DNA from 2 places in the Saxibacter everestensis genome. Region 1 is predicted to be linked to the other one. Evidence: riboswitches for the same ligand, from Rfam matches in the RefSeq annotation. Region 1 holds a riboswitch; the other holds the start of a gene.
The links. A riboswitch is a leader RNA that binds a small molecule or an ion and turns the genes downstream of it on or off. The one in region 1 is predicted to bind thiamine pyrophosphate.
Positions count from the first base shown of each region.

Region 2: it holds a riboswitch for thiamine pyrophosphate, as region 1 does, so the genes downstream of both, LWF01_RS18565 (ECF transporter S component) here and LWF01_RS09765 (TenA family protein) in region 1, are expected to answer to the same signal.

Region 1 covers NZ_CP090958.1:2,027,135-2,031,341, forward strand. Annotated here, with positions in the region: gene LWF01_RS09750 (Fur family transcriptional regulator) at 1-26, shown strand, start outside; gene LWF01_RS09755 (ribose-5-phosphate isomerase) at 61-531, opposite strand; gene thiD (bifunctional hydroxymethylpyrimidine kinase/phosphomethylpyrimidine kinase) at 536-1,504, opposite strand; gene LWF01_RS09765 (TenA family protein) at 1,507-2,289, opposite strand; TPP riboswitch at 2,283-2,384, opposite strand; gene thiE (thiamine phosphate synthase) at 2,386-3,108, opposite strand; TPP riboswitch at 3,208-3,311, shown strand; gene thiO (glycine oxidase ThiO) at 3,302-4,207, shown strand, end outside.
Region 2 covers NZ_CP090958.1:3,926,636-3,930,842, forward strand. Annotated here, with positions in the region: gene LWF01_RS18555 (APC family permease) at 1-302, shown strand, start outside; gene LWF01_RS18560 (vWA domain-containing protein) at 391-2,298, opposite strand; TPP riboswitch at 2,512-2,624, shown strand; gene LWF01_RS18565 (ECF transporter S component) at 2,647-3,249, shown strand; gene LWF01_RS18570 (ABC transporter ATP-binding protein) at 3,252-4,207, shown strand, end outside.

The sequences.
Region 1 (4,207 bases):
ACGCACGGCAGGACGTTCGCGGCTGAGGCTCAGGGACGTCCGCTTCCGACCAGGTGGCAGCTACGGGGCGACGCGATCCGATTCGTACTTCGAGATGACGTCGATGCGTCGCTGATGGCGGGGCTCAGCACTGAATTCCTCGGCAAGAAACGCGTCAACAATGCTCAGCGCCTCGGCTTCGCTGTGCTGCCTGGATCCGACGGCGACAACATTCGCATCATTGTGTTGCCGGCCGAGCTTGGCGGTATCGATATTCCAAGCCAAAGCCGCGCGCACTCCCGAGACCTTGTTGGCCGCGATCTGTTCGCCGTTGCCCGATCCGCCGATCACAACGCCTAGCGCGTTGACCCCGGCTTCCCTATCGCTCACCACGCCAAGTCCAGCCGCAATGCAGAAGGCAGGATAGTCATCCTGGGCGTCGTAGTCAGTCGCCCCATGATCGACGACATCGTGGCCAATTTCACTGAGATGCTTCGCCAGGGCTTCCTTGAATTCGAAGCCGGCATGGTCTGTTCCGAGGTGTACGCGCATGCACTTATTCTGACATGTGGATGGTGGCGTCATTCCACTGCGCGCTATCCGGTTGCCGGTCACTATTCCACTGCCGGTAGAAGTGGTGCACCGGGCCATGACCGCCTGGCCCGCCGACCGATAGCTGTCCGCTGGCCCGGAGCGCGCCGGTGAGATAAGCCTTCGCGGCCCGCACTGCCGCGGGCAGGTCGCCATCGAGTTGTGGGAGCAAGGTCGCGACGGCGGCCGAGAGAGTGCACCCGGTGCCGTGGGTTGACCGCGTGTCGACCCGAGGCGCCTCCAGCCAGTGGCACTCCCGCTCGCCGAGGCCTCCGGCCACCGCGCCGGGCCGGACACCAGGCTCGGCCCTGTCTGACAAAACCCTGTCTGACGACACCCTCTGTGACGACACCCTGCGTGTCAGCAAAAGGTCCGGGCAGATTTCGCCGGGCAGGTGACCGCCCTTCAGCAGGACGGCACCTGGTCCGAGTTCCAGCAGCCTGCCCGCCAGGTTAGCCATCTGTTCCCGGTCGACCGGCTCAGGCTGTTCGGTGAGGTCCGCAGCTTCCGGAAGGTTAGGAGTGACCAGGTCGGCAAGCGGCAACAGATCGGTTCGCAGCGCCGAAACCGCGTCGGCCGCCAGCAGCCGGTGGCCGCTCTTGGCAACCATGACCGGGTCCAGAACTACATACGGCAATGGATGCTCACCGAGTACGCCGGCCACCGCCTCGATCACGTCCCTGGATCCGAGCATGCCAATCTTCACCGCATCGATCCGCACGTCCGCCAGCAGGTTTCGCAACTGCGCAGCGACGAATGCGGGTGGTATTCGCAAGACTTCCGCCACGCCCTGGGTATTCTGGGCAACCAGAGCAGTGATGACGCTGGTGCCATATCCGCCCAGCGCCGAGAACGTCTTCAGGTCCGCCTGGATGCCTGCCCCGCCACTTGGGTCGGTACCGGCGATCGTCAGAATGTTCCTGATCTCGCCCATGGCTACTCCGCCACCGAAGCCGTTGAACGAGCGATAATTCCTTCCGCCCCGACCGGCCAGCGCTCAAGTCGCCAGGCAGCATCCCAGAACATCCATTCGAACTGGGCACCCCGGAAGTATGCCTTGCGCAAGGCGAGACGCTCACGCTCTCCAGCGTCGCGAGCCCAGGTATCCGCATAACCCAGCACCTGTTCCACGAGGCCGGCGAATTCCGGAGCCGCGTACGTATCAATCCAACGGGCGAACAATGGGTCCGGTGATGAAGCCCGCTGCATCGCCGCACCCACTTCTGCGTAGATCCAGTAGCACGGCAATACCGCACCGAGCGCCTCGGCGAACGACCCCGAGCCGGCGGACTTCAGCAAGAAATCCGTATACGCCACGGTTGTCGGACTGGCCGGCAAGTCGCCCGGCCGGGCATCGCCAAGGCGTGGCAGAAGCTGATCGAGAAGTTCCTGGTGCAGGCCGGATTCCTCTGCCAATGCGCCGACGGCGCCCGAGGCGAATATCCTGATGCCTTCCGAGTCTGGTGCCCGCCCTGCGAGCGCGGCAAGCGCCTGCGCATACTTGCCCAGATACAGCGAGTCCTGCGCCAAATAGCTGCCGAACCGGACCGGATCCAATGACCCGTCGCCTAAACCCGCGATGAACGGATGCGCCAGGATCTGGTCGAATATTTCCGCGGTGTCCGCCCATAACACCGCACGGAGCGGCAACTCCGAGTCGTCTGCGGGGTTGGTCGCCGGAGCCGGGCGGGACGTTCCGGGGTGCAGCACGGTGCTCATCTGTCTCCTCTTCCTTCGCCGGTACTAGCCGGAGCAGGTTCAACGGTCGGCGCCTGATGCGCCCTCTCAGCCTTTCGGCTCCCGTGGTGATGCTGCCTACCCTAGCGTCGGCTGTGCTTCCGCGTCGAGGGGGCCAAGTTCGGCGCGCAGTTTCTGCGCCGCGTCGGTCGGATTGCTGGCATCCGTTATCGCACGGACCACAACGACACGCTGTGCGCCGGCATCGCGTACCTGGCCAATCGTCGAGTGATCGATGCCGCCGATGGCGAACCACGGCCGGCTTGACTGCCGCCTGGCGGATTCTTCATGGGCGAAGCGGACGAGTTCGAGGCCGACGGCGGCGCGGCCGGGCTTTGTGGGTGTCGACCAGACCGGGCCGGTGCAGAAGTAGTCCAAGCCCGGCTGGTCGACCGCGGCGGCAGTTTCTTCCGGCCGGTGAGTCGACAGCCCGAGGATGGCGTCGTCGCCGAGCAGGCTGCGTGCCGCAGGGACCGGCAGATCGTCCTGGCCCAGGTGGAGCACGGGTGCGCCCGAGAGCCGGGCGATATCGGCGCGGTCATTCACGGCGTGCAGTGCGCCATGACGAGCCGCTGCCGCCGCGAAGAGCTCGAGCAGTTCAAGCTCCTCCCGGGCCTCGATCGACTTGTCCCGAAGCTGCACGATGTCCACTCCCCCGGCCAGTGCCGCGTCGAGGAACTGCTCAAGGTCGCCCTGATCCCGTCGGGAGTCCACACACAGGTAGAGCTGCGCCGTCGTCAGCCGGCGGGCACGTGACCCCACGGAATCGACAGACCGTGACTCGGGATTCTGATGCGTCATCTGGCTCTCCTGTTAGCGGGTTGGACCTCGCCTCGAAGCTATACCATCGCCTCTAGGTGCCTCCGCCGTGCTCCCTGAGTCCGGCGACAGGATAAACTTAAGAATTCCCACGGGAGCCCGAACGGGCTGAGAGGGCGTTGCGAACGCCGACCGTTGAACCTGCTCCGGGTAATTCCGGCGAAGGGAGGCCAGATTGCAGAATTCAAGCGACGTCGTCGTAGTAGGTGCCGGCATCGTCGGGCTGTCGATCGCGTGGCGGGCTTCGCAATGCGGGCTGTCCGTCACCGTGATCGATCCGTCCCCTGCGGAGGGCGCATCGCGCGCAGCGGCCGGGATGCTTGCCGCAACAAGCGAGCTGACCTATCAGGAAACAGACCTGTTAGCGCTGAACCTGGCATCGATGCGGCGCTGGCCCGGGTTTGTGACCGATCTCGAGGAAGCAACCGGCCACCGGCTCGGCTACAGCACATCGCCAACGCTTGTGGTGGGGGCAGATGCTGCGGATCGAGCGACCTTGGCCGATCTCGCGGAGTTCCAGGCCAAACTTGGATTGAGTCCCAGCCGCCTGCCGATCAGCGAACTAAGGCAACGCGAACCGCTGATCGGGCCGGCCATCACCTCTGCCTGGCAGATCGACGCCGACCACCACGTCGATCCGCGTCGGGTGACGACCGCGCTGCGGGCGGCCCTGTGCCAGGCCGGCGCGCGTATCGTCACCGACCGGGTGCTTCGGGTCATCTGCTCATCCGACAGGTCATCCGTCCGTGCGGTCGCCACGGCAGCCGGTCAGACCGTCCATGCGGACAGGGTAGTGCTTGCCGCAGGCCTGGGCACCGGGAGAATCTCCGGTATCGGTGACGCGGTCTCCTTCCCGATTAGAGCCGTGCACGGAGAGATCCTGAGGCTGCGTGCTCCCGCATCCATGCCGGCGTTCCTCGCCGGAACGGTTCGGGCAAGCGTTCATTCCCGTCCGGTCTACCTGGTGCCTCGGGACAACGGCGAGATCGTGATCGGAGCGACCTCCCGTGAGGATGAGAACGAGGGCGTCGCTGCAGGCGGGGTCTATCAGCTGCTTCGTGACGCGCAGGTTGTCGCGCCT
Region 2 (4,207 bases), 1.9 Mb from region 1:
TCTGGAAAACCAGGAAGCCCGTCTCGCTGCCGCTGCGTGTGCTCGCGTCGATCCCCGCCGTTCTCGGCGCCATCGTCGATATCGTCCTGCTGACGCAACTGCATGCGAGCGCGCAGGCCATCGGCGCCGTGTGGCTTGCCCTCGGCATCGGCTACCTGGCCTTGGTGACCCGCGGATTCAGGCGTCCTGTGCCCAAAGCAACTGAGGGCGGCAGATCGTCATCCGCAGACGGTTCAGAGCCGGAGCACGCGCCGCTCGGTGTGCTCAAGCAGGAGGATGACGGGATTCCGGACCGGGTTTAGCGGCCGGCCTGCGGAGAGCGCAGCCCGCGGCACAGCTCCTGCCCGCAGCCAGCAGCAGCCAGTAACTCAACCAGCAACTCGGCAGCCGTCAGCCTCGCCTGCGCCGGCGAAGCAGCAGCGGAATCAGGATTGCGGCACCGATCGCCAGCACCAGTACGCCGAGCGCTGGTCCCCAGACCCATGGGGATGTCAGGGCTGTAGTGACCGCGGCCAGCGGGTCCACCTTCCTGCCGTCATCGCCGGGCGTCGCCTCCGTCTTCTCATACGTCGCACCCGTTTCGATCTCGCCGGGAGTGTCGATGTTGAGCGTGTAGGGCACCTCGACGCCCTTGTTCGGGTCGCCGTCCTCGTCCTCGATCTGGACGACGAAGTAGTAGTTGCCGTCCAGGTAGTACTGCTGGATGTCCTCGTCCGGCGATTCGGTGTTCCGGTAGCGCACCGGAACGATGGTGCTGGCCGAGACAACGGAGTAGTCGCCGCTGTTGAGGCTGGCTACGTAACTGCTGTCCTCGGAGAGTCTCAATTTCTGTCGCAGCGGGTTGGCGATATCGACCTTCGCCGTCGGGCTGCCCTTCGTCTCGCCTCCGGGAGTGGCGGACACAGACAACCGCTGACCGTAAGTGACCGGAACTGAGTAGAACCTGCGCTCGCCGACGGCTATCCGGTCCGTGAACGTTCCGGGCGTCAGCACCGGGGCGGTATTGAAGCTGTCGCCACCCTTGACGTCCCTCGGCGCGGCACCAGAACGAGCGGCCGGCGCGACGAACTTTTCGGGTGAGCTGGCCGCAGGCTTTCCGTCGGCCTTGGCCGGAATCGGCTCAGTGCCGACGATGAGTTCGATCGGTACCTGGACATCCTTCAAATCGCCGAGTCGGGCAACCAGGATGGTGAACTCGCCAGATTCCCGGTTGCAGTACTTTTCGTCTGCCGGATCGACGGCAGAATAATTGATCGTCGTTGGCAGCGCTTCGGCCCCGGTGCCGACCTGAAGGTCGTTGTTATTGCGCGTCGTGCAACTGGCCCCTTCGGAGTCCATCAGTTCGATTTTGGCTCCGAAGTAATCGTTGCTGCCGGACTTCGCCGTCGGTAGCAGCGAGGTGGCCGCAACGTTGATCCGCTCGGAACCGTCGAGTCGAATCTTGTAGTGCAGTTCCGAACCTTGCCGGTCTCCCTCCGGTGCCTCGCGGAGCACATCGGTGTACTGACCCGGTTCGATCAGCGGCGCTTCTGCCGGATCTTCAGTTCCCTCGACGGGGGTTCCGGTCGGCTTGTAGCCTTCGATGCCGCGCTTCGTCTGGGTCTGCAGCTTTTCGGTCAGCGTCCTGGTGTCGCCGGCGTCGGCATAGCTGCCGCCGGTCGCCTCGGCGATACAGTTCAGCTGTTTGCGCGCGCCGCCTTTCACTTTGAAGCCCACCACGTGAACGTTCAGGTCGAAGCCCTTCTCTTTCAGGTCCTTCGCGACATCGCAGGCGTCCGGCGGCGCGCAGGTGTCAATCCCGTCGGAAACCAACACGATGGACCGGGCGCCGCTGGTGGGCAGTTCCGCGGCGGCCGCCTTGAGTGCCGCCCCGACTGGCGTGTAGCCCGACGCCTTGATGCCCTCGACCGTCTTCTTGAGCCTTGCCTTGTCGACAGGTCCCACCTTGGCAAGTGTCTTCACGTCCTTGCAGCCCGCAGCCTTAGCGGAGTCGGCGCTCGACGTCGACGTGCCGTAGGCGCTCAGTCCGAGCCGCGCATCCGCCGGCACGGAATCGATCAATGACTTCGTCGCGTCCTTAGCCGCGTCCATCCGGGTACCGCTCGAATCGGCAGCCTTCATCGACCCCGAAGCGTCAAGGACAACCATGGTGGGCACCGAGGTCGTGGCCGCGCTCGAAGGAGTGGCCAGGCCAATGGCGGAGAAGACCGCTCCGGCGAGCAGCGTCAGCAATAGGGCGGTGGCTTGCCGACGGCGTGCTGTTGGTCTGACGGATCGACGGAATGCTGGGGTGGGCACGGGTACCTCTTTCGGCGGGGCGGAGATTGCGCGGGCGGAAACCAACCTGCCGCTCGCAGTTGCCATCGTAGAGTCCAGGGTGGTGCGCCGGGGTGATCGTGTCAGGACTGGAACAACCCAGAAACGTGCGGGCGGAGCCATGACAGATTCGCCACGTTGCTTACATCGGCGACGTGCTTGTGCCGCCGAAGGTTCATGCCCCTGATAGGCTTGGAACTACGACAGGGGAGCACCACAAGGGTGCTGAGAGTGCGGGCCAATTAAAGCCGCAGACCCTCGAACCTGCACCGGTTAGGACCGGCGAAGGGAGTCGAGTTCTCGAACCCCTCCTGAACACAGGAGGCTTTGATGTCTGATTCTGTAGCAGTTGCAAAACCACGCCACTCCTGGCGAGTTGTCGACATTGTCGTGGCCGCCGTTCTCGGCGTCGCCGTCGGCGTGGTGTTCTGGGGCTGGTCGGCCCTCTACCCGGTTATCGGAGTGGCAACCGCAGCCTTCCCGCCGATCGCCGGCCTGTACGCAGGCGGCTGGCTGATCGCCGGCGTGCTCGGTGGACTGATAATCCGCAAGCCGGGCGCCGCCTTGTTCTGCGAGCTGATCGCGGCGGCGGTGGAGGGCGTTCTTGGCACGCACTTCGGCATGACGGTGCTGATTTCCGGCTTTGTTCAGGGCGTGGGCGCCGAGCTGGGATTCGCGCTGTTCCGGTACCGGAAGTTCAACCTGCTGGTGGCCGTGGTCGCCGGTCTGGTCACCGGACTGTTCCTCGGGGTGTCAGAGAACATCCTGTACAACAACCAGTGGGCGTTCGTCTGGCAGTTGAGCTACGTAGTCGCCGCGATGGTTTCCGGAGTGGTCATCGCCGGGCTGCTGTCCTGGTTCGCTGCCCGGGCGCTGGCGAAGACCGGTGCGCTCTCGGCCTTCGCATCGGGGCGCAGCGCGAAGGAAATCTGACCATGCCTGCGCAAGTTCGCCCGGCTGCCATCGAGGCCCGTGACTGGGGCTGGCGGCATGCCGGCCGTAAGGCATTTGCCGTGCGCAACCTGGATCTTTCGGTCGCGCCCGGTGAACGCGTGCTGCTGCTTGGTTCGTCCGGTGCGGGAAAGTCAACCCTTCTGCACGCCCTTGCCGGCGTGCTGCCGGATGACACCGGTTATGCCGAGGGCTCCCTGCTGGTGGACGGCAAGCCGCCGCAGCACAACCGGGGAGGCAGCGGCCTGGTGCTGCAGGACCCGGAAAGCCAGGTAATCCTGGCACGAGTCGGGGACGATATCGCCTTCGGCCTGGAGAACCTGTGCGTCCCGCCGGACCAGATCTGGCCCCGGGTGGATGCCGCTCGCCACGCCGTCGGTCTCGACGTGCGGCGTGACCACCCGACGGCCCTGCTTTCGGGTGGGCAGAAGCAGCGCCTTGCGCTGGCTGGCGTTATTGCGATGAGGCCCGGGCTTATCGTCCTCGACGAACCGACCGCCAACCTCGACCCGGCTGGCGTCACCGAGGTCCGGGATGCCGTCATCCGGGTCGCGGATGCAACCGGCGCGACTCTGATCGTTGTCGAGCACCGGGTCGCGGTGTGGGCCGCGGCAGTAGACCGGGTTGCGGTTCTCGGCGCAGGCGGCGGCCTGATTGCTGACGGCAGCCCGGACGTGCTGCACGAACCGGCGCTCCGGCAGGAACTCAGTGGCGCAGGCGTCTGGCTGCCCGGTGTGGCGCCGGGTATCCCGCAGGCCCGGGCGCGGCAGCGCTCCCGTCCCACTTCGGCTACCGGACGTGCTGCCGAGGCCGTTCTGCTTGAGGCCAGCGGGCTGTCGGTCTCCCGCAGCAAGCGCGGAATGCCGGCCGCCAGTGGGATTGACGTGACCATCAGTCAGGCACGGGCGCTCGGCATCGTCGGGGTGAACGGATCCGGGAA